DNA from 2 places in the Vibrio iocasae genome. Region 1 is predicted to be linked to the other one. Evidence: predicted binding sites of a transcription regulator. Region 1 holds the regulator's gene; the other holds the start of a gene.

Region 1 (5,928 bases):
CCAACGCAACTCTCTGACTTGCGGTTAATTTTCCTTAATAAACTGTCATTTTTTTTCATTTCAATAGTTAGTTTTATTAATATTTTTTGTTTACACTTATAGGAAATAACTATGTCTCAGGAACCCTGCAATGGAAGAAACAAAAGCATTTAACGAAAAGCGCGCTGAAATTTACTGGTGGCTTTCAAGCCTGTTCGCTAAAGAGCTGACAGAACAAGAACTCGAAGCTTACCAATCTACCGAAATCCGATCTTTTCTGACCGGGCTAGGTGAAAACGAAGCACTTAAAGAATCGATTGATAAAGTTGTCGATGCTTTAAACCGACTACAAACACGTGAAGATGCCCAGCTAGAATTGGCTGCGGATTTCTGCGAGCTGTTTTTAACATCAGATAAAAATGCCGCACTGCCCTATGCTTCTATGTATATTGGAGAGTCAGGATTACTTAATGATAAACCGGCTCAGGAAATGGCTGCTCTGATGGAAGAAAAAGGCATCGCCATCAAAGAAGGCTTGAATGAACCAGCCGATCATATAGCGCTAGAGCTGGATTTCCTGGGCAACATGATTATTCGCTCTAACGAGTTAGAAAAACTTGAGCATATTGAAGAGGCCTTATTGGACCAGAAAGCATTTATCGAAAAATATATGCTAAGTTGGTTCCCTCAATTTAAAGATAAGTGCGTTCAACATGATGATTTCGGTTTCTATGCAGGTATCGCGGCTCTTCTTGTAGACTTCTGTCAGCTAGATTGCTCTTACCTTGCTGGTGAGTAAATAATAATATTTGTGACAACGCCCTATATAAGGGCGTTGTTTCTGTTTGCATTTACGTCTAAAATCAGGCCGCAATCGATAAAATTATGAATATTTCTGTAAACCGCTTTTTCAAGCGGTTTTTTGTGTTTTATCACAAACAGAGAAACTGCTGATAAACTTATTTATAGTAGAAGAAAAAACAGCAGTTCAGATAGGACAAATATATGGCCACTATTAAAGATGTCGCACGCTTAGCCGGTGTTTCAACCACAACAGTATCTCATGTTATTAATAAGACTCGCTTTGTTGCTGAAGCTACTCAAGAAAGAGTAATGGAGGCGGTAAAAGAGTTAAATTACGCCCCAAGTGCTGTGGCCCGAAGTCTGAAATGCAATACAACCCGAACAGTAGGTATGTTGGTGACACAGTCAACAAACCCGTTTCTGGCAGAAGTCATCGACGGCTTCGAGAGTTACTGTTACAGGCAGGGTTACACACTCATCCTGTGTAACACAGGCGGTATCTATGAAAAGCAACGAGACTACGTTCGATTCCTTGCAGAAAAGCGTGTAGACGGCATCTTTGTACTTTGCTCTGATTTGACAACTGAGCTACAGGAAATGCTGGAGAGCCATACTGACATCCCTAAAGTGATCATGGACTGGGGTGATTGGGAAAATCAGTCAGATAAAATCATTGATAACTCTGAAGAAGGTGGGTATCTGGCGACCAAATACTTACTTGAACGTGGGCACGAAAAAATCTTCTGCCTGTCAGGACACCTGGACAAAACACTTTGTATTGAACGTATCGAAGGCTACAAACGCGCACTACAAGAGTTCGATATCGAGTTCAATCAAGAGAATATTCTTGAAGGTAACTTTGAGTGTGACATGGCCGTTGAAGCTGCGGATAGAATTCTTGAGCTCGATGAAAAACCAACAGCTGTATTCTGCTTCAATGACATCATGGCTCTAGGCCTGATGAGCCGTCTACAGGAGAAAGGAATGCGAATCCCTGAAGACATCTCTGTTATTGGATATGACAATATTGACCTAGCAGCTTATTTCTCGCCACCATTGACCACTGTTCACCAGCCAAAACGACGTGTTGGTAAAACAGCGTTCGAAATTCTGCTGGAAAGAATCAAAAACAAAGAGCACGAACGTCGCGTTTTTGAGATGCACCCGGAAATCATCTCACGTAAGAGCGTTAAAGAGCTAAACTAGTCTGATAAACTATTAAAGCTTGCGGCTACTAACTACTATTGAGTGGTTAGTAGTACACAATCATTTGTATATCATACGGCATAAGATTTGGAACCAATATCACACCGGATAATTTAATCCGTGATCTTTATCCAAATCACGCCTATATTTATAACGTCACGACCAGGGCAAACCATTCGAAAGAATGGGACGCAAAGCCACCGGCCTTAATCTGAAGAGGTATCGTATTGATATTTCTATACTCAGAATGGCAGCGGGGCTGCCGAAGGCAAATTAGCAACGTAGAGCAGATACTTTACGAGTTTCTGACAACAGATCACACAGATTTGCTAATTTCTCGGTATCAAATTGGTTGAAGCAATTTTTAACCCGAGACAGACGCAATGGATAAACCAGTACTAAAAGACTCATTGAAACTTTTCGAGCAATTTGGCCAAGTCAAATCTCGGTCTATGTTCGGTGGGTTTGGCATTTTCGTAGACGAAGCAATGTTTGCTCTCGTCGTTAATGACTCTCTTCATATTCGTTCTAGCGACTCCACTATCGAAGAGTTTAAATCATCCGGTTATGAACCTTACGTTTATAAAAAACGTGGGTTCCCTGTGGTTACCAAGTACTTCGCACTACCTGACAACATTTGGGAAAACACGGACGATATTCTTACTCTCGCAAAACACGCTCTAGAGCTAGCTAAAGAAGAAAAAGCGGTTCAGGCAGAAGAGAAACCGACTCGCCTTAAAGATCTACCTAACCTTAGGCTTGGTACAGAACGCATGCTTAAGAAAGCAGGTATCGCTTCTGTTTCAGACCTGAAGCAAGCAGGTTCTGTAGGCGCTTACAAAGCGATTAAAGAGACCAACTCCGGAGTTAGCCTGGAACTGCTGTGGGCTCTCGAAGGCGCACTAAACGGCACTCACTGGTCGGTGATATCGAAGGAACGACGCGAAGAGTTAATAAAACGACTCGACTAAGCTTTATCAAGATATTTCAATTAAAAACCGCTTTGAATCTCATAGCGGTTTTTTTGTATTTAAAATTCTTTGTGAAGTGTGAAATTATTTTCTTACTGAGCCTGTCTTATACTGTAACTACATGACTATCGGATATTTTAATATGAACAAAAAGCTGATTATCGGAATTCTGCTTGTTGCTACTATCGTGATTCTTGCGACGCAATTTGGACAGTATCTGACATTAGAAAATGCGAAAGCACAACAAGCTGCGTTAACCAGCACAATTAACGATAACAAACTGGTTTCTGCTCTAATCTACTTCTTTGCCTATGTGCTCATTACAGCTTTCTCCATTCCGGGAGCTGCTGTGGTTACCTTACTTGGTGCTGCCCTATTTGGTTTTTCTCTAAGTCTCTTGTTAGTTTCATTTGCTAGCTCGATAGGCGCGACGCTGGCATTCCTAAGTAGCCGTTACCTTTTACGTGACTGGGTACAAAGTAAATTTGGTTCAAAACTCAATGCGATTAACCAGGGCGTTGAAAAGGATGGTGCGTTTTACCTTTTCTCATTGAGATTAATCCCTGTGTTTCCGTTTTTCCTTATAAACTTACTTATGGGTCTGACACCAATATCAACTCTGAGATTCTATCTGGTAAGTCAGCTAGGCATGCTTCCAGGAACCATGGTTTACCTGAACGCAGGTACGCAATTAGCAACAATTGATAGCCTGTCGGGTATCGTGTCGCCTAATGTTCTGCTCTCATTTGCTCTATTAGGTTTGTTCCCTATTATCGCGAAGTGGGTAATGGGAAAAATAAAACCAGCCAAACAACCACAAAACAGTTAGTGGCCGATGAAAATATATAGCGCTAAGAACCCTACAGAAGCTCACATTGTCAGTGAGCTTCTGAAAAGTGAAAACATACCTGCTGAAGTACGCGGAGAAGGCATATTTGGGTTAAAAGGAGAGCTGCCTTTAACCGATGACACTGACCCCTACGTTTGGATTTCCGATACTTCACAAGCAGATGAAGCACATGAAATTGTTAACTCTTTTAAGCAACAATCTTTGAATACAGATACAGAATGGAGCTGCCAACAATGTGGCGAAAAGAATGAAGGACAGTTTGGAGCTTGTTGGCAATGTGGCCAGGAAGCCCCTTAACTCATTAAACACGTCATAGTTAGTGACTAACTGCTTTAATAAACTCTATAGACTTTTGATTAAACTCATCTGGGCGCTCAACGTTACATACATGTCCGCAGTCTGGGATCTCACATAGATAGCTTTGACGATGTGCCTTAATCATCTCTTTGACCGGCTGAATAAACATATAATCCTTTTCACCCATCAGATAGAGGGTTGGAATAGGAAGCTCTCTGTCTTTAAAGTAGCGCATCAGAGGATTCACATCTGCGGCCATCACAAACCAGCGTTTAAACTCTTTCTGGCAAAGCTTCTTAGCTTCTCTGACAAACAGGTGCCGCGATTCCCTTTGGCTCCGCTGTGGCATTACAATGTATGCAAAAAGTTTATACAGCCACATGTAAGGCACTATATGCTTACTAAAGTGCCCTAGCTTAACCAGAACCTGAGAACGTGCGTTTAAGCGCGTTACAGCCCCACCAAGGACCATCGAGCTTACTCTGTCGGTCGACAGTTCCGCAATATTTCTAACAATAATGGTTCCCAGAGACATTCCCACAAAATGGGCAGATTGAATTTTCAGATGATCAAGCACCTTAAGGACATCAACTGTTACTTCTTTAAAAGTGTATCTGCTAGAGATGATATCTTTTATAAATTCTGAGGAGCGGCCATGTCCACGCAAATCAACTAGCAGTAGATTAAAGTGTTCTTTGTAGGCTTTTATCTGTTTAAACCAGATCGAGGAACTACCACCAGCGCCATGCACAAAAACGACCCACTCCTTGCTGGTGGGATGAATATACGTTTTGTGAAAAAGCAAAGTCTCTGACATGTTCTCTTTTACTGTAATGTTTTTTTATCCACAGGGGCTGTGAGCTTACCACAACTATAGCTGGTATACGGCATTCTATATAATAAATACTACAAAGATTAGCGTACGGTTCAATAATTTAATGCATTCAACTTGGTACATTTTCGATATCAAGTTTGCGTAGTTCGGTACATTTCGACATATTTTTCAGCAGAGCACTTCCAGCTAAAGTCTTGTTCCATAGCACGTTTTTGCACTCTGAGCATCTCATCCCTACTCTGGTAATAGTAAATAACAGCCCGTTGCAGTTTCATCAGTAAATCTTTTGCGATTGGGTAGTGAAAGCTAAATCCGGTCGCTCGATCCGGGTGGACATCGATATCGATAACCGTATCTTTTAAACCGCCCACCTCTCTGACAATAGGTAAGGTGCCATAAGCCATACTATATATTTGACTGAGCCCACAAGCTTCGTATTCTGACGGCATCAGGAAGAAGTCAGAGCCAGCCTCAACAATATGGGCTAACCGATTACTATAAGCCTCAACAAAACAGAACTTTTCATTGTGATGACGCTCTACGTCTCTCAGGCTCTGCGCAATGTTGGAATCTCCGGTACCCAGTATGATAAGGCGCACATCGTTGGCAAGAAAATGCTCGAGTATCGGTAGGATATAGCCAAAGCCTTTTTGATGGCTAAGTCGACAAACCATACCAAAGACAGGACCATCATTCTCTTTCAATCCCGCTTCTTCTAACAGTAACTTGCGAGCAGCATGCTTACCTTTTTGCATGCTATCGGTATCATTTGAATAAGTTAAAGGCAGATAGCTATCTGTTCTTGGGTTCCATTCACTGTAATCACATCCATTTAGTATGCCTGAAAGATCGTCGGCCCTTTTGTTGAACTCCTCTGCCAATCCATGGGAACCTAAATGTGTCCTGAGCTCCAAAGCATAGTTCGGACTAACCGCATTGATTTTGTCAGCGTAAACAAGTCCGGCTTTGAGCATTCCAACATGTGT
Region 2 (5,928 bases), 1.4 Mb from region 1:
TATTAACTAGAGTGTGAAGAGTGTTTTGACTGACGTTGCAGATAAACTGATTGTAAAGTACCTCGGCCTACAAGAGTACGAGCCCGTCTGGCGTGCAATGCACGAATTCACTGACACCAGAACGGATGAAACCGTTGACGAAGTATGGTTAGTTGAGCACAAACCCGTCTTTACGCAAGGCCAGGCAGGCAAAGAAGAGCATTTACTGAAAACTGGTGATATCCCGGTGGTTCAGAGTGACAGGGGCGGGCAAGTTACCTATCACGGTCCCGGTCAACTCGTTGCTTACTTCATGATTAATCTGCGACGAAAGAACCTTGGAGTACGGGATCTGGTTACTCACATAGAGAATCTGGTCATCAAAACATTAGACAGCTTGGGTATTCAATCGGCAGCAAGGCCGGATGCTCCGGGTGTCTACGTGGATGGAAGAAAAATCTGCTCCCTTGGACTCCGTATTCGCAAGGGCTGCTCTTTTCACGGCCTTGCACTCAACATAAACATGGACCTAGCCCCTTTTCTTCGGATAAATCCTTGCGGCTATGCTGGTATGGAAATGGTGCAGGTATCTGAACTAGGAGGTCCGAATGATTTGTTGCAAGTCAGCGATGAGCTTGTCAAACAACTCACACCTCTATTAAATTACACAAGTGTTGAAGTCATTCAACCTGAAGCAATAAATAACGTATAAAAGAACACTGAAACTATGAGCAAACCAATCCAAATGGAAAAAGGCGTTAAATATAGAGACGCTGACAAAATGGCTCTGATCCCGGTTAAAAACATGCCATCAGAGCAAAAAGAAGTTTTAAGAAAGCCTGAATGGATGAAAATAAAACTTCCATCTGATAGTAAGCGAATCCAGAGTATCAAATCTGCAATGCGGAAAAACAAGCTTCATTCTGTTTGCGAAGAAGCTTCTTGCCCTAACCTAGCTGAATGCTTTAATCACGGCACCGCTACTTTTATGATACTTGGTGCGATTTGTACCAGACGTTGCCCATTTTGCGATGTTGCCCATGGTCGCCCATTAACTCCTGATACAGAAGAACCAGCTCATCTGGCGAAAACCATTAGTGATATGGGACTACAATATGTTGTTATCACCTCTGTAGACCGGGATGATCTACGAGATGGCGGAGCCCAGCATTTTGCCGACTGTAACCGTGAAATTCGTGCACTTAACCCGGATATCCGTATAGAAACTCTTGTCCCGGACTTTCGAGGCAGAATGGATACAGCATTAGAGCTAATGAAGGATAATCCACCAGACGTGTTCAACCACAACCTTGAGACAGCTCCTCGCCTATACCGAAAAGCGCGTCCGGGGGCGAACTACAAATGGTCTCTGAAACTCCTGCAGAAGTTCAAAGAACAGCATCCTGACATTCCGACTAAGTCGGGACTAATGATGGGCCTGGGTGAAACGAAAGAAGAGATTGTCGAAGTACTTAAAGATCTTCGTGCCCACGGCGTCACCATGCTTACTCTGGGCCAATATCTGGCACCGAGTCGTCACCACCTTCCTGTAGAACGTTACGTTCCACCAGAAGAATTTGAGGAGCTAAAAGAGATTGCTCTTGAGCTAGGATTTACTCATGCGGCTTGTGGTCCTTTTGTACGATCTTCTTATCATGCTGACCTTCAGGCACAAGGTGTTGAAGTAAAGTAATTTTGTGTGAACGGATACTTTGAGGTAAGGTCTACTTATAGACTATAGTACCCCTAAGAGATTGTAGAAAAAGGAATAGCCGAATGAAAAAGCTTGGTTTATTAAGCATTTTTGCAGCTGTAGCACTTGCAGGATGTTCATCAAATACTCAAAACGACAATTATCTGGATGCCTCGTTCGAGCTCTGCAATACGGAAGTTGATGTTTATTCTGTAAGCGATGACGGGCGTGTGCGCATCATCTGTGCCGATGGCTCTAAGTTCACAATGAATAGTGAAGAGACGCTGGAAATTATGCGTGACATCAATATCGATTACTGTACCGGTGAAGGTCTTTCAAAATTCAACGAAAGCCGTCGTTACTACTCATTCCAGTGTAAGTCAGGTACTACATTAAGCATCAATAAAGCAGAATAAAGGCTGTAGGCTGTAGGCTGTAGGCTGTAGGCTGTAGGCTGTAGGCTGTAGGCAAAGTATTAAAAACGCGAGTTGTGCAAACAACTCGCGTTTTTTATGTACTGTCTTAGCTATTTACTTTCAAAGCTAATTTCTAAATGAATGGTTTTAGTTCAAGGAAAAGGCGCGGAGTTTACGATAGTAAATGAGCACCTTTGACGCAGAAATAGAACCATTCATAACGAAAATTAGTGAGTTCTAGGAGGAAGCGCGGAGTGTACGCTAGTACATGAGCACTTCCGACAACGAAATCACCAAATTGACGACGAAATTAAGCGTAAACAGGCAGACGCTTACAGATATCTAGCACTTTCTGTTTCGTTGCTTCGATAACCGCTTCGTCATTGATGTTATCAAGCACATCACACATCCAGCCAGCCAGTGTTTTCGCATCTTCTTCTGTGAATCCACGGCGAGTAATCGCTGGTGTACCTACACGGATACCTGATGTTACAAACGGGCTACGTGGGTCATTTGGTACAGAGTTCTTATTTACGGTGATGTTAGCTGCACCTAGTGCTGCATCGGCTTCTTTACCAGTGATGTCTTTGTCGATAAGGTCAACAAGAAACAGGTGGTTTTCTGTAGAGCCGGAAACAATATTGTAACCACGAGCCATAAACTCAGATACCATCGCTTTTGCGTTAACTACAACGCGCGCCTGATACTCTTTAAACTCTGGCTCCATAGCTTCTTTGAATGCTACCGCTTTACCCGCGATAACATGCATCAGAGGGCCGCCCTGACCACCTGGGAATACTGCAGAGTTCAGCTTCTTATACATATCTTCACCCGCATTAGACAGGATCAGACCACCGCGAGGACCCGCTAGTGTTTTGTGCGTAGTAGTAGTAACCACATGAGCGTGTGGAAGTGGCGTTGGGTATACACCTGCTGCAATCAAGCCAGCAACGTGCGCCATATCAACAAACAGGTAAGCGTCAACTTTGTCTGCAATCTCACGCATGCGTGCCCAGTCAACAACCTGAGAGTACGCAGAGAAACCGCCAATGATCATCTTAGGCTTGTGCTCTAGTGCAAGCGCTTCCATCTCGTCATAGTTAATCTGACCAGCTTCATCGATACCATAAGGAATTACATTGTAGTGCTTACCAGAGAAGTTAACCGGAGAACCGTGAGTCAGGTGACCACCGTGAGCCAGGCTCATACCCAGTACTGTGTCGCCTGGCTTAAGAAGTGCCATATAAACAGCACTGTTTGCCTGAGAGCCGGAGTGTGGCTGAACGTTAGCGTACTCACACTCAAACAGCTGACATGCGCGATCGATCGCTAGAGCTTCAGCTTTATCAACATACTCACAACCACCGTAGTAACGCTTACCCGGGTAGCCTTCTGCATACTTGTTTGTTAGCTGAGAGCCCTGAGCTTCCATCACTCGTGGGCTAGTGTAGTTTTCTGAAGCGATTAGCTCGATATGCTCTTCCTGACGAAGAGTCTCTTCCTGGATTGCCGCGAATAGTTCCGCATCATAATCGGCGATGTTCATGTCACGCTTTAGCATCTGTATCTCCTGACTCAGATATTCTGATATTTCGATAAAACCACACATAAAAACTGCGTCATGCAGTCACAATGTAGAAATATGACTTAAGCAAACGTTTTCGCAAGCTTAATTGGTGGCGATATTCTACCTAAATTGATTTTGGTCAGAAAGCCACTTAACAACATTTCTTTATGCAGATTTTTCATGTTCCATTTGAATGCAGCTCATAAAAAGCCTTATTAAGGTACTTCCTATTCGCTGTCAACTCTGTGCTTTACAGTCCGTAAAAAGCAGATTACACAGGTTTACCATTAATTATTGTCTCAAGCTACCGAAAAAATAACTTTTTCTCTACTATTCGCGTAAAAATTTAACCAGTAAAGTTTATTGATGGCTGAAAAACACTCACTAAAAGAAGATTGGATTGCAATACTCACAGGCACTTTTGTTACCGCTCAGGGCATTTTTTTCCTTCAATCTGCTAACCTGATAACCGGTGGAACAGCTGGGCTTGCTCTGTTGTTCAGTCAGATCATGCCAGCTAGTTTCGGTACTCTCTACTTTCTCTGCAACTGTCCATTTTTTTATCTGGGATGGAAACGATTTGGTAAGACCTTCGCTATTAATAGCGTTATTTCCGGTGCTTTGGTCTCGTTCATAACCGATCATCTGGATACGTTTATTCATCTGGATAAAGTAAACGAAGTCTACTGCGCCATCGTTGGTGGCCTTTTGATGGGATTAGGTATGCTGATACTATTCCGCCATCGTTCTAGTCTCGGTGGCTTTAATATCTTTTGCCTTCTGGTACAGGATAAAAAAGGCATCCCGGCAGGGAAAGTTCAGATGTTGATTGACTGTACAATCCTTGTCGCATCCATGTTCTTTATTCCGGGATGGATGTTGGTACTATCCGTACTGGGAGCTGTGGTTCTTAATATGGTTCTAGCCATGAATCACAAGCCAGCTCGCTATATTGTAACTTACGGTTAGATACCCTATGTGCAGGTTGAAATCGGTATTTCATTAGTTCTATACTCTCAACCCTCAGAGTGACAAAACATTTGAAAAAGCGAACACCAGGCCAGATAGAGAAACAAGATGACCCAGCCAATACAGAAAACAGAGATGGAAATAATTCTTCAGGGACAGATCGATGAAGCAGTAAGCCCGCTAAATGCGATGACCGACATGCTTAGCTTCCTTCAGACACTTCCTGAGCAATTTTCAGATAGTGGCTGTGAGGTCAAAGTCGTTCATGCTGCTTTAGGTGAAGCTGAATACAGTGCAGAACCCGAGTCTGCAAAGATAATGGCGTTAGTACAAAGCAATCGCAGCCTCACTTCGGATGCGATTAAGATGGCAATTAAAGTGAAACTGGCCGATATCTGTGAAGTTAGCGGAATGAACAGCCAACTTAGTTGGGCTGCCCAGTAACCGGACAATCAAACAAAAAAACGCCTCTTCATTTTTAAAAGTGAAGAGGCGTTTTTGTATCTACAGTTTTTACTTCTGTATTAGAAGGATTCTCGTTTCGTATGGACGAAGCGTCATCTGATTGCTGCTGTCAACTTCAGAATAGTTAGAAAGCAGACAGGTCGCTTTAGGCAAGTCATACTGCTCAGGTATAGAACACTCTGCATCTTCACCGTAATAGTTGTTGATGCAAAGAAGTACCTGATTCGCATCTTCACGTGCATAACAGAAGACCTGCTTGTGCTCAGGTAACAAATCGGTATAACTGCCTGTTGTGATGGCAGGCACCTCTTTACGCAATTCAATCAGACGCTTATAGAAATAGAATACCGAGTCCTGATCATCCACTGCTGAGGCAGCATTGATCTCGGGATAGTTCTTCGCAACTTCAAGCCATGGCTGCCCTTTAGAGAAACCCGCATTGGTTTCTCGGTTCCACTGCATAGGTGTACGAGAGTTATCACGAGATTTCTGATCGAGAATCGCCAACATTTCCGCTTCACTCACACCCTGTTGGTTAACCATGATATCGAACATATTGGTACTTTCTACATCGCGGTACTGGCTGATATCGGTGTAGTGAGGGTTGGTCATGCCAATCTCTTCACCCTGATAGATATAGGGTGTTCCCTGCATCATATGAACTGACGCACCCAGCATTTTCGCTGACTCAACTCGAAACTGCTTATCATCACCTAAACGGCTGACGACACGTGGTTGGTCGTGGTTGCACCAGAATATTGCACCCCACCCTTTTCCGTTCAGACCCGTTTGCCAGTGATTAAAAATCTCTTTCAGCTGTATAAAATCGAAAGGTGCTT

Evidence for each region. The regulator PurR, encoded in region 1, represses purine synthesis genes. The targets are predictions, from matches to a motif close to TNANGNAAACGTTTNCNTNA.
Region 2: the regulator PurR is predicted to act here: its motif matches at 3,736-3,755, upstream of glyA (serine hydroxymethyltransferase).

The regions. Positions count from the first base shown of each region.
Region 1 is NZ_CP145311.1:2,184,692-2,190,619, forward strand. Features, by position in the region: gene torD (molecular chaperone TorD) at 131-778, shown strand; gene purR (HTH-type transcriptional repressor PurR) at 985-1,989, shown strand; cyclic di-GMP riboswitch class I at 2,146-2,256, shown strand; gene SNR28_RS19655 (TfoX/Sxy family DNA transformation protein) at 2,373-2,960, shown strand; gene SNR28_RS19660 (TVP38/TMEM64 family protein) at 3,103-3,789, shown strand; gene SNR28_RS19665 (DUF2007 domain-containing protein) at 3,796-4,107, shown strand; gene SNR28_RS19670 (alpha/beta fold hydrolase) at 4,127-4,924, opposite strand; gene glgA (glycogen synthase GlgA) at 5,074-5,928, opposite strand, start outside.
Region 2 is NZ_CP145311.1:833,038-838,965, reverse strand. Features, by position in the region: gene lipB (lipoyl(octanoyl) transferase LipB) at 26-691, shown strand; gene lipA (lipoyl synthase) at 707-1,672, shown strand; gene SNR28_RS13475 (hypothetical protein) at 1,756-2,088, shown strand; gene glyA (serine hydroxymethyltransferase) at 2,399-3,649, opposite strand; gene SNR28_RS13465 (YitT family protein) at 4,022-4,624, shown strand; gene SNR28_RS13460 (hypothetical protein) at 4,733-5,068, shown strand; gene treC (alpha,alpha-phosphotrehalase) at 5,138-5,928, opposite strand, start outside.